2 regions of the Pseudoalteromonas sp. 2CM41L genome follow, and region 1 is predicted to be linked to the other one. Evidence: predicted binding sites of a transcription regulator. Region 1 holds the regulator's gene; the other holds the start of a gene.

Evidence for each region. The regulator FliA, encoded in region 1, starts transcription of late flagellar genes. The targets are predictions, from matches to a motif close to CTAAAGNTNNNNNNNNNNNNGCCGATA.
Region 2: the regulator FliA is predicted to act here: its motif matches at 2,092-2,118, upstream of pomA (flagellar motor protein PomA).

What each region holds. Positions count from the first base shown of each region.
Region 1 covers NZ_JALNTN010000002.1:75,769-83,254, forward strand. Annotated here, with positions in the region: gene flhA (flagellar biosynthesis protein FlhA) at 1-1,010, shown strand, start outside; gene flhF (flagellar biosynthesis protein FlhF) at 1,033-2,508, shown strand; gene MTF64_RS03215 (MinD/ParA family protein) at 2,501-3,361, shown strand; gene MTF64_RS03220 (RNA polymerase sigma factor FliA) at 3,388-4,098, shown strand; gene cheY (chemotaxis response regulator CheY) at 4,140-4,523, shown strand; gene MTF64_RS03230 (protein phosphatase CheZ) at 4,539-5,306, shown strand; gene MTF64_RS03235 (chemotaxis protein CheA) at 5,322-7,486, shown strand, end outside.
Region 2 covers NZ_JALNTN010000016.1:96,359-100,640, reverse strand. Annotated here, with positions in the region: gene MTF64_RS16450 (hypothetical protein) at 1-137, opposite strand, end outside; gene MTF64_RS16445 (flagellar motor protein MotB) at 349-1,269, opposite strand; gene pomA (flagellar motor protein PomA) at 1,272-2,039, opposite strand; gene MTF64_RS16435 (exodeoxyribonuclease VII small subunit) at 2,355-2,597, shown strand; gene ispA ((2E,6E)-farnesyl diphosphate synthase) at 2,600-3,487, shown strand; gene dxs (1-deoxy-D-xylulose-5-phosphate synthase) at 3,590-4,282, shown strand, end outside.

The DNA of each region.
Region 1 (7,486 bases):
ACGTTATTGGCTTAGAAGTTGGCTACAGGCTTATTCCGCTTGTTGACCAATCTCAAGGTGGTGAGCTGCTCAACCGAATTAAAGGGGTGCGTAAAAAGCTATCTCAGGAGCTTGGCTTTTTAGTACCGCCTGTACATATTCGCGATAACTTAGAGTTAGACCCTAATGCGTACCGTATTACCATGATGGGTGTTTCAAGTGGTGAAGGCGAACTCAAACATGGCGATGAACTGGCCATCAACCCAGGGCAAGTATTTGGCCCTATTAAAGGGGTTGAAACCAAAGACCCTGCATTTGGCTTAGATGCGGTATGGATAAAGCCTGATCAAAAAGACGAAGCACAGTCACTAGGTTACACAGTGGTTGACTCAGCCACAGTGGTAGCCACCCACATTAGCCAGTTATTAACTAACAGTGCCGCATTATTACTAGGGCATGAGGAGGTTCAAAACCTGCTTGATATGTTAGCTAAAAGCCATCCACGTTTAGTAGAAGGGTTAGTGCCAGAAGTACTACCACTGACAACCGTTGTAAAAGTACTGCAAAATTTATTAAACGAAGGGGTGGCTATTCGTGATATGCGCTCTATTGTTCAAACCCTTGTAGAGTACGGCCCACGTAGTCAAGATGCCGATGTTTTAACAGCTGCAGTGCGTATTTCGCTGCGCCGTTTAATAGTTCAAGACGCTGTGGGAATGTCATCAGAAATCCCTGTCATAACCTTGGCGCCTGAGTTGGAACAGATGTTGCATCAGTCATTACAAAATGCAGGCGACGAAGGTGCCGGAATAGAACCAAGCCTTGCTGAGCGACTTCAAACATCATTAAACGAAGCGCATCAGAATCAAGAAATGGCCGGAGAACCTTCAATATTGCTAACGTCAGGAATGTTACGCACTGTGTTATCTCGTTTTGTTAAGTACACCATACCGGGTTTAAGGGTGATGTCTTATCAAGAGGTACCAGATGAAAGACAGATCAAGATTGTCAGCTCAGTAGGCCAACAATAAAGATTTTAACAGGGGTTGAACCATGAAGATTAAACGTTTTTTTGCCAAAGATATGCGCACCGCACTGAAAGAAGTTAAAGATGAGCTAGGTGTTGATGCCGTTATTATGTCGAACAAAAAACTCGCTAATGGTGTAGAAATTGTTGCCGCAGTAGATTACGACAAAGCAGCCCCTAAAGCCGCAGCACAACCACAGGCAGCGCCTGCTCCGCAAAGAGCCGTGCAACAGCCTACTCATAACTTTGTAAAGCCAGAGCCTAAGCGTGCGCAACCTGAGCCACAAGCAAAAGTAGCTGATAGCTTACAAGCTTTATTAGAGCGCCAGTCGCCACGCCCTCGCTCTCCTGAGTTAGCCTCTATGTTTTCGCAATCAGGTATTGATACGTCTGAGCATTACCAAGAGCCAGCACAGCCACGTACGACAAATATGTTTGCTCGCGAAAATGAAGCGCCAAAACGCATGCAAACCCAAGCAGACAGCCTAGGCTTTGATGACTTAGATCAAGACTTTGACGATTTAGATACGCCTGTGGCTCCGCGTCCTCAAACTAATAACAATGAAAGCGCCCAAATGAGCGCGATGCGTGATGAAATGAACGCAATTCGCCAGTTACTAGAACACCAAGTATCGGGTTTAATGCAGCAAGATATGGCACGTCGCGACCCTACACGTGCATGCATGATTGACCGTTTAGTTGGCATGGGAATAGATAAAGACGTTGCAGAGCAAATGGCGTGTTTTATCCCAGATGACGTATCGCGTCAGCAAGGTTGGAAAGCATTATTGCAAATGGTTGAAGATCAAATGCAAACCACCAACAACGAAATTCTTCGCCAAGGGGGTGTGTATGCACTTGTTGGGCCTACTGGTGTAGGTAAAACAACCACAGTAGCTAAACTTGCCGCATTAGGCGCACAAAAGTATGGCGCCGACAAAGTTGCCCTAATCACCACTGATACATACAGAATTGGTGCGTATGAGCAGCTTGCAACGTATGGTCGTATTATTGGTTGTGGTGTTAAACAAGTAAAAGATGCCAATGAATTAGCTGAAGTTTTATATCATTTACGCAATAAGCGTCTAGTATTAATTGATACAGCGGGTATGAGCCAACGTGATTTACGCCTTACAGAGCAATTAAATACGTTAATGCGCAACCAGCGAGTAGATATACGTAGTTATTTAGTATTAAGTGCCACAGCACAAATAAATGTACTGCAAGAAACCGTAAGACATTTTAAAAAGGTTCAGCTAAGCGGTTGTATTTTCACTAAGTTAGATGAATCATTAAGTTTAGGTGAGATTATTAGTATAGCGATTCAAAATCGTCTTCCAATAGGGTATCTTACTAATGGTCAGCGCGTACCAGAAGATATTCGCGTTGCAAATGCTGAAAAACTAGTAAAAAAAGCTGAGCAATTGTATTTAAAAAGAGCAAAAGCACAACATTCAAGGCACCAAGCAGTGGCGCCAAGCACAGTAGGGATGTATGATTAACACAGTATTAGATCAAGCAAGCGGCCTGCGCAAAATGAGTCAAAACAACAACAACGGCGTAAAAGTTATCGCTGTCACCGGCGGTAAAGGAGGGGTGGGTAAAACCAACGTCTCTTTAAATACTGCTATTGCTTTAGGGCAGCAGGGTAATCGTGTATTAGTATTAGATGCCGATTTAGGCCTAGCTAATTGTGATGTAATGCTAGGACTACGTGTTGAAAAAAACTTATCTCATGTCCTTTCAGGCGAGTGCGAACTTGACGAGATTTTAGTTGAAGGCCCAGGCGGTATTAAAATCGTGCCTGCTACATCAGGCTCGCAAAGTATGGTGGAGCTAACCCCATCTGAGCATGCTGGGTTAATTCGTGCCTTTAGTGAGCTTAATACCGAATTTGATATTTTAATTGTAGATACCGCCGCTGGTATTTCTGACATGGTGCTGAGTTTTTCTCGTGCAGCGCAAGATGTCATGGTGGTGGTGTGTGATGAGCCGACCTCTATTACTGATGCCTACGCGCTTATTAAAGTACTTAGCCGCGAGCATGGCGTTTATAAATTTAAAATTGTTGCAAACATGGTGCGCAGTATGCGCGAGGGCCAAGAGCTTTTTGCAAAGCTCTCAAAAGTAACAGACCGCTTTTTAGATGTGTCTATGGAGCTTGTTGCGACTATTCCATATGATGAAAATATGCGTAAATCTACGCGTAAACAAAAAGTAATTGTCGATCTTTTCCCTAATTCACCAGCAGCAGTTGCGTTTAAAACATTAGCGACAAAAGCAGTAAAATGGCCTATACCTAATCAACCTTCAGGACATTTAGAGTTTTTCATTGAGAAGCTAGTAAACGGTTGATTATGACAACATCGGTGAAAAGAGCTATGGGATATCAATCAACACAAAATTTAAATGTGATTGTTGAAAAGCACGCGTCGCTTGTCAAAAAAGTGGCGTGCCATTTAATAGCTCGTCTTCCTCCTAGCGTTCAGCTTGATGACTTAATCCAATCGGGAATGATTGGCCTTATCGAGGCCTCAAAAAACTTTGACGCCAGTAAAGGGGCAAGCTTTGAAACGTTTGCTGGTATTCGTATTCGCGGTGCTATGCTTGATGAAATGCGCAGAGGGGATTGGGCACCACGTTCGGTGCACCGTAAAAGCCGTTTAGTCGCCGAAACCATCACAGAATTAGAAAATAGCTTAAATAGAGAACCAAAAGATACTGAAGTAGCTGAAAAACTTGATATTTCGCTAGAAGAATACCATCATATTTTAAATGATGTTAATTCCAGTAAAGTGCTTGGTATAGAAGACCTAGGGGTAGATGAAGATGTTATTAGCCCTGCAGGTCAAGATTTAGCGCTAGACAAACCATTTAATAATGTTAAAAATGAACGGTTTAATAATTCATTGTTAGAGGCAATAAAGTCTTTACCAGAGCGAGATGCAATGGTGCTTTCTTTGTATTACAACGATGAAATGAATTTAAAAGAAATTGGGCATATACTCGATGTAAGTGAATCGCGTGTAAGTCAGATACATGGTCAGGCGATGATTAAGCTCAAAGCAAAAATCAATGACTGGATAAACTAGTAGTAAGTAAATTATAGGTTAAGACCTCACCGGAGGATGTTTTGGATAAAAACATGAAAATTCTTGTTGTTGATGATTTCTCTACAATGAGACGTATTATAAAAAATCTGTTGCGTGACCTAGGGTTCACGAATGTTCAAGAAGCTGACGATGGTTCTACAGCATTACCTATGTTGCAAAATCAGGTTTTTGACTTTGTTGTAACCGATTGGAACATGCCAGGCATGCAGGGTATTGACTTGCTAAGAGCCATTAGAGCTGACGAAAAATTAAAACATATTCCGGTTTTAATGGTGACGGCAGAAGCTAAAAAAGAACAAATAATAGCGGCAGCGCAAGCAGGTGTTAATGGCTATATTGTTAAGCCATTTACTGCTGGTACTTTGAAAACTAAATTAGAAAAAGTGTTTGAACGCTTAGGTTAATGAGAGGAGAGGCTTATGTCAGCACCAGCTGCGCCTCAAATTACTTTAGAACAAGCTCGTCAGCTCGTCGTTTTTTTAGAAAACGGTGAGCAAGATAAAGCAGATCAATTAATTTTAGATACTGCCTCTCAAGAGCAATCGCAGCTTTTTGCTGAAGTAGGTAAGTTAACACGCCAATTACACGAAGCCCTTAAAAGCTTTGAACTTGATACGCGTTTAACCGATTTAACCACTGATGCAATTCCGGATGCGAAAAAGCGCTTAAACTATGTCATGGAAATGACAGAAAATGCAGCTAATAAGACAATGGATGCGGTCGAAGCAAGCCTCCCTATTGCGCAGCAGCTAGCAGATGAAATTGCACATATTAAGCCTACTTGGGATAGGCTTATGAACCGTGAGATAGAGCTGGGCGAGTTTAAAACCTTATGCCACAGCATCGACAAGTTTATGAACAGCTCTCATCATAAAACCGATGAGTTGCAAACTTTAATGACCAATGTACTAATGGCGCAGGATTTTCAAGATTTAACCGGCCAGGTTATCCGCCGTGTAATTGAATTAGTCAGAGAAGTAGAAGAAAGTTTAATCCACCTTTTAACAGCATTTGCTGCACAAGATGACAGCATTGCTGAAAGTAAAGAACAACAAGAAACAGAAGAACAGGTTGCCGCACAAACATTAGCAGGTCCTGAAGGCCCTATTATTGATAAAGAGTCGCGAAATGATGTTGTATCTGACCAAGACGAGGTCGATGACCTATTATCAAGTTTGGGCTTCTAAGAGGAGAGTAACTGCATGAGCTTTGAAGTCGATGAAGATATTTTACAAGACTTTCTTGTAGAGGCTGGAGAAATCCTAGAGCTTTTATCTGAACAGTTAGTTGAGCTAGAAAATAACCCAGAAGATACTGAGTTACTAAATGCTATTTTTAGGGGCTTTCATACCGTAAAAGGGGGAGCAGGCTTTTTAGCTATGACTGAGCTTGTTGATGCCTGTCATGGTGCTGAAAACGTATTTGATCTCTTACGCCAAGGGGTTAGAACTGTTAATTCAGAATTAATGGATGTGATTTTACAAGCACTAGATACCATTAATGAAATGTTTGCCACTATTCAAAACCGCGAACAGCCAGACCCAGCAGACCCTCAATTATTAGAAACCCTTCATAAACTCGGCCAACCGCCTACGGATGACGAGCTTACTGAAACAGCCCCCGAAGTTGTTGAACAAGAACCCGCAGCTCCCGTTAGCGCAGAAGATGATGAAGACCCATTTGCATTTGATGAACTATTTGATGTGGCAGGTTCAAGCCCTTCAGCAGATAGCACGCAAATTGATGAAATTACAGAAGATGAATTTGAAAGCTTACTCGATGAGCTACACGGCAAAGGCCAAAGCCCGGTGTCGCAACCAAGTGCAAGTGCAGAGCCAGATTCAAGTTCAGATATTACCGATGATGAATTTGACAGTTTATTAGATGAATTACACGGTGTAGGTAGTTTTGGTCCTGTTGCAGGAGATACCTCAAGTAGTGAGCCAGAAGTAAAACACACAGCACCACCAGCGGCTGTTACAAATGATAGCGGTGATGATGAAATCAGCGATGATGAATTTGAAGCACTGCTTGATGAACTGCACGGTAAAGGCGCCGCACCAGAATCAAAAGAAGCTGACACACCTGCACCGCAGCCACCTAAGGCTGCACCTGTAGCACAAACGCCAGTAAAACCTACGCCAGAAAAGCCTACGCCAGCACCTGCAGCAAAACAAGCTCCGGCGGCAAAAGCCGCTGCGCCTACACCTAAAGTGGCTGAAAAACCAGCGAGTAGCGCTGCACCTAAAAAAGCTACGCCTCCACCTGCTGAAACAACAGTACGTGTTGATACAAAGCGTTTAGACCAAATAATGAATATGGTTGGCGAGTTGGTATTAGTACGAAATAGGTTGGTCAGTTTAGCGACCAATACAGACAGTGAAGCGATGGGTAAGGCGATATCAAATCTTGATGTGGTCACTGCTGATATTCAAGGTGCAGTAATGCAAACGCGAATGCAGCCTATCAAAAAAGTGTTTGGCCGATTCCCTCGCGTAGTACGTGACTTAGCCCGTAGCTTAAATAAAGAAATTGATTTACAGCTTGTAGGTGAAGAAACCGATTTAGATAAAAACTTAGTTGAGGCACTGGCCGATCCGTTGGTGCATTTAGTACGAAACTCAGTTGACCATGGTATTGAAATGCCAGCAGCGCGTGAAGCTGCGGGTAAGCCTAGAACTGGTAACGTTACATTATCGGCTTCGCAAGAAGGCGACCATATTTTGTTAACCATTAAAGATGATGGTGCAGGTATGGATGCGGAAAAACTGAAAAAAATAGCGATCAGTAAAGGCGTTATTGACCATGATCAGGCAAGTCGCTTATCAGATACAGAAGCGTATAACTTAATATTTGCACCAGGCTTTTCGACCAAAGAAGAGATATCTGATATTTCTGGCCGTGGCGTAGGCATGGATGTAGTAAAAACTAAAATTACGCAGCTTAATGGCTCTGTGAGTATACAGTCAGAGTTGGGCGTAGGGACTATTTTAGAGATAAAAGTACCATTAACACTGGCTATTTTACCTACGCTGATGGTTATTGTTGGTGAGCAAACGTTTGCGTTACCACTTGCTGGTGTGAGTGAAATATTCCACTTAGATTTAACCAAAACCAATGTGGTAGATGGTCAGCTTACAATTATTGTTCGTAAAAAAGCGATACCGCTATTTTACTTAGAGCATTGGCTAGTCAAAGGTGCTGATTGTTCTCAGCGAAAAGCGCAAGGTCATGTGGTAATTGTACAAATAGGTACTCAGCAAGTTGGCTTTGTGGTTGATTCATTAATTGGCCAAGAAGAAGTTGTTATTAAGCCTCTTGATGCGTTATTACAAGGTACGCCTGGAATGGCTGGTGCAACAATTAC
Region 2 (4,282 bases), on a different contig from region 1:
AAAAAAGCGACGGTCAGTAATGCAAATCTAAAGGCTAAGTAATCTTTAAATATAAAAAATATAAAAAGAGCCGGGCTTAGCATAAAGACCCAGCTTTTACTTAAAATACTAACGAAATACAAAAACCAATCAGGCAAAATGTTTTACCTTATTTTTCTTTTGTATCGTCGTCGGTACCATCACCATTACCTGGCATATCACAATATTTAATTATAACTTTCACAGCGCATCCATTACATATGTTAAGGAAATGTACTTTAAGCTAAAATAATGAGCGTGCCAAGATACTTAGGTGATTAAGTACCTTAAAAAGAAACTTAATTAGAAAAATTAGCGCCCGCTACTCGCCTAGCGCACATCAATAGGGTCTGACTCTTTAGCCTTACCTTGTAAGATTGATATTTCTACTCGGCGATTTCTACGCCTATCTTCGTTTGAATCATTCGGAACAAGTGGACGAGTATCAGCACGCCCTACTACCATCATGCGGTTTTTATCAAACCCTTGTACCGTTTGTAATTCGCTTGCTACTGCTACTGCACGCTTTGACGATAAGTCCCAGTTATTAATATATAACTCGTTAGAAACCTGAAAATCATCGGTGTGACCCGATACCGTAATTTCACCAGGTACATCTTTTAATAACTCACCAATATCTTGAATTATGGGCTTAAACTTAGGTTGTAAAAAAGCACTGCCAGAGGGGAATGAGCCATTTTCACGGATACGAATAATGATTTGCTGCCCTAAAGATTCAAGCTCGATTGCACCGTCGATAATTTGTTTTTCGAGCTGTTGCGCTATTTTTTTCACTAACTCGTTAGTTTGTTCTTGATCGGCGGCTGAAGTTGCTTGCTCTGAAGATTGTTGCTGCGATGTACTACGTGACTCGCCACCACGTTTATCGCCACGTTGCTCTTGTCTACCACCAGCTGAGCTTTCATCACCCGCTTGAAACTCTAACATTTGCTGGGTCATTTCAACGGTTTGTTGCTGAATGGTTTCTATCGGGGTAGGTTCAGGCTTACCTGGGGTAAATTCCATAGCAATAACCGAGGTCCCTTTAGGGATATCTTTTACTTCTATTTTGTTTTGCACACCAAATGCAAACTTCATCGAGCCTGCTATTTGCTTAAATTTAAGTACATCCATTTCTGAAAACGCGAGCAAAAGTACAAAAAAGCACATTAAAAGCGACATTAAGTCGGCAAATGTTCCCATCCAAGCAGGCAAACCTGGGGGTGGGCATTTGCACTCTTGATCAGACATGGTTACTCCTCGGTATCTACTTTGCGCTTAGACTCAGCAAGGTAGTTTTTCAAAATACCTTCAATTACTTTCGGGTTTTGGCCATCTTGAATACCTAAAATAGCATCCAGTATTAGACGCTGATTCATGGCTTCTTCGTCTTTACGAAGCTCCAGTTTTACCTGAATAGGAATAGCCACTACATTTGCTAAAAATGCACCATATAAAGTAGTTAATAATGCCACCGCCATCGCGGGGCCAATGGCTTTAGGGTCATCCATGTTAGATAACATAGCAACTAAGCCTATTAACGTTCCTATCATACCCATTGCAGGGGCTATATCGGCAAGTGACTTAAATAAACCGGCGCCCAGTTCGTGACGAGTTGTGGTTAAAGAAATGTCTTTTTGAAGCGTGGCACGAACTACATCAGCATCGTGGCCATCAACGAGCATATCTACACCTTTGCGCATAAAGGGGTTTGGTATTTCGGCTTCTTCGAGGGCTAAAAACCCCCCTTTACGGGCTGAATCAGCAAGTTCAACTGCTTTTTCAATCAGCTCTTCTGGCGATTCGATTTTAAACATAAATGCTTTACCAACAACCTTACCTATGCCCAAAAACTGCGACAAGGTAAAGTTTGATAACACAATAAATAGTGAGCCACCAAATACAATTACACTAGAAGGCGCATCGGCAAACATCCCCATTTCACCGCTACTACTCATAAACATGGACATGACAATTAAACCAATTGCGCCAAGGATCCCAATTATGGTTGCTAAATCCACATTTCCTCCAAAGTATTATACTTTGTTATTCAAACTTTTATTGTTAACTGCTTATCGGCAAGATACTGAAATACTTAAGCCATTTTTGAAAAAAGTGTAAAACACTGTGTTTGGCCTAATTTTAGATCAAGATACCCTACTCGCCTAGCGACTGATTAATTTTATTGTACACAGTGAGCACTAATACGCATCTTATACATGGTAAAAATGCGATTTAAACTGATATAACTCAAAAAACAACGATCATCCTTTGACCTAGTTTAGCATTCCCCCTAAAATTGGCTCCTAAATTTATCATGCTGGCTGAAATTAAACATGGCGACTAAAAAACCTGAAAACCTAAGTTTTGAACAAGCACTCGAAGAACTATCAACCATTGTCGGTGAAATGGAACAAGGTGATTTATCGCTTGAGCAGTCGTTAAAGCAATTTGAGCGTGGTATAGCCTTAGCTAACGCCTCAACGGGTAAGTTACAACAAGCAGAACAAAAAGTGTCTATTTTGATGGGTAATGACGAAAAAGCAGCGCTTACTTCATTTAACAACGATATGGAATAACCGTGAGCATACAAGAAAAAATAGAATGTGCTCAACAAGATGTCGTAAAGACCCTGCAACAGTACTTTGATCAACCCCTTGATACCGCACACACGGTAAAAGAAGCTACGCAGTACGGCTTATTTAACGGTGGCAAGCGTTTACGCCCCTTTTTAGTCTACGCAAGTGGTGAAATGCTCGGAGCTAATAAGCAAGATTTAGATATTCTTGCTGCTGCTATTGAGTGTATTCATAGCTACTCGTTGGTGCACGATGATTTACCAGCCATGGATGATGACGACCTTCGCCGTGGACGCCCAACTTGCCATATAGAGTTTGACGATGCGCATGCAATTTTAGCGGGCGATGCACTACAAACATTGGCCTTTGAGCTTATCTCGACTCACAATTTTACCTGCAGCGCATCAACACAAGTAAAAATGATCAGCGCACTGGCTAAAGCATCGGGGCTTGAAGGCATGGTCGGCGGGCAAGGGCTAGATATTGCCGCCACAGATAAAGTGATTACAGTACAACAGCTTGAACGAATTCATAGATTAAAAACGGGTGCCTTAATCAACTGTGCCATTACATTGGGTGCATTATGTAGCGAAAAAGCAGACAAACAAACCTTAGAAAACTTACGTGTTTTTGGGTATGCTATAGGGCTGGCATTTCAAGTGCACGACGACATTTTAGATGTTGAAGGTGACACATTTACTTTAGGTAAGCCACAAGGCTCTGATTTAGCTGCTAATAAAGCAACTTATCCGGCCCTATTAGGTATGCAAGGTGCCAAACAAATGGCGCAAAATTTAATAGAGCAAGCGCATCAAGCATTAAACAAAATAGATGCTGATACCTCTACTCTAGCGGCGCTGGCAAACTACCTGATTAAACGTGACCATTGAGTGTTACATATACGTATTGCCATTTAGCACTGACATTATTACTCAACAGCGGTAACAACTAATAAGTTAGCACCGGTGTTAGCGAAGGATAAAATAAATACCATGACACTTGATAGTAGCAAGTATCCATTACTTAACTTGGTTGACGAACCAGCCCACTTACGCGATATAGCGCAAGATAAACTCCCTGCGTTTAGCAACGAGTTACGAGACTATTTACTCAACTCTGTTTCGCAAAGTAGCGGCCATTTAGCGTCTGGTTTAGGAACTGTTGAGCTTACCGTTGCTCTACATTATGTGTATAACACACCAGAAGATCGCCTTGTATGGGATGTAGGCCATCAAGCGTACCCGCATAAAATTTTAACGGGACGACGCGATTTAATGCATACAATTCGTCAAAAAGACGGATTACATCCATTCCCTTTTCGTGAAGAAAGCCAATACGATACCTTTAGCGTAGGCCATTCAAGTACCTCTATTTCGGCAGCACTTGGTATGTCTATTGCGGCTCAAAAAGAAGGTAAAGGCCGCAAAACTGTTGCCGTTATAGGCGATGGCGCCATTACAGCAGGTATGGCATTTGAAGCCATGAACCACTTGGGCGATGTAAAATCTGACATGTTAATCATTTTAAATGATAACGAAATGTCGATTTCTGAAAACGTCGGTGCGTTAACTAATCACTTTGCGCGTATTTTATCTGGCAGCTTTTACACAAATATTCGCGAAGGCAGTAAAAAGTTACTCTCTGGCGTGCCTCCTGTTAAAGAGCTTGCCAGTAAAGTAGAAGAG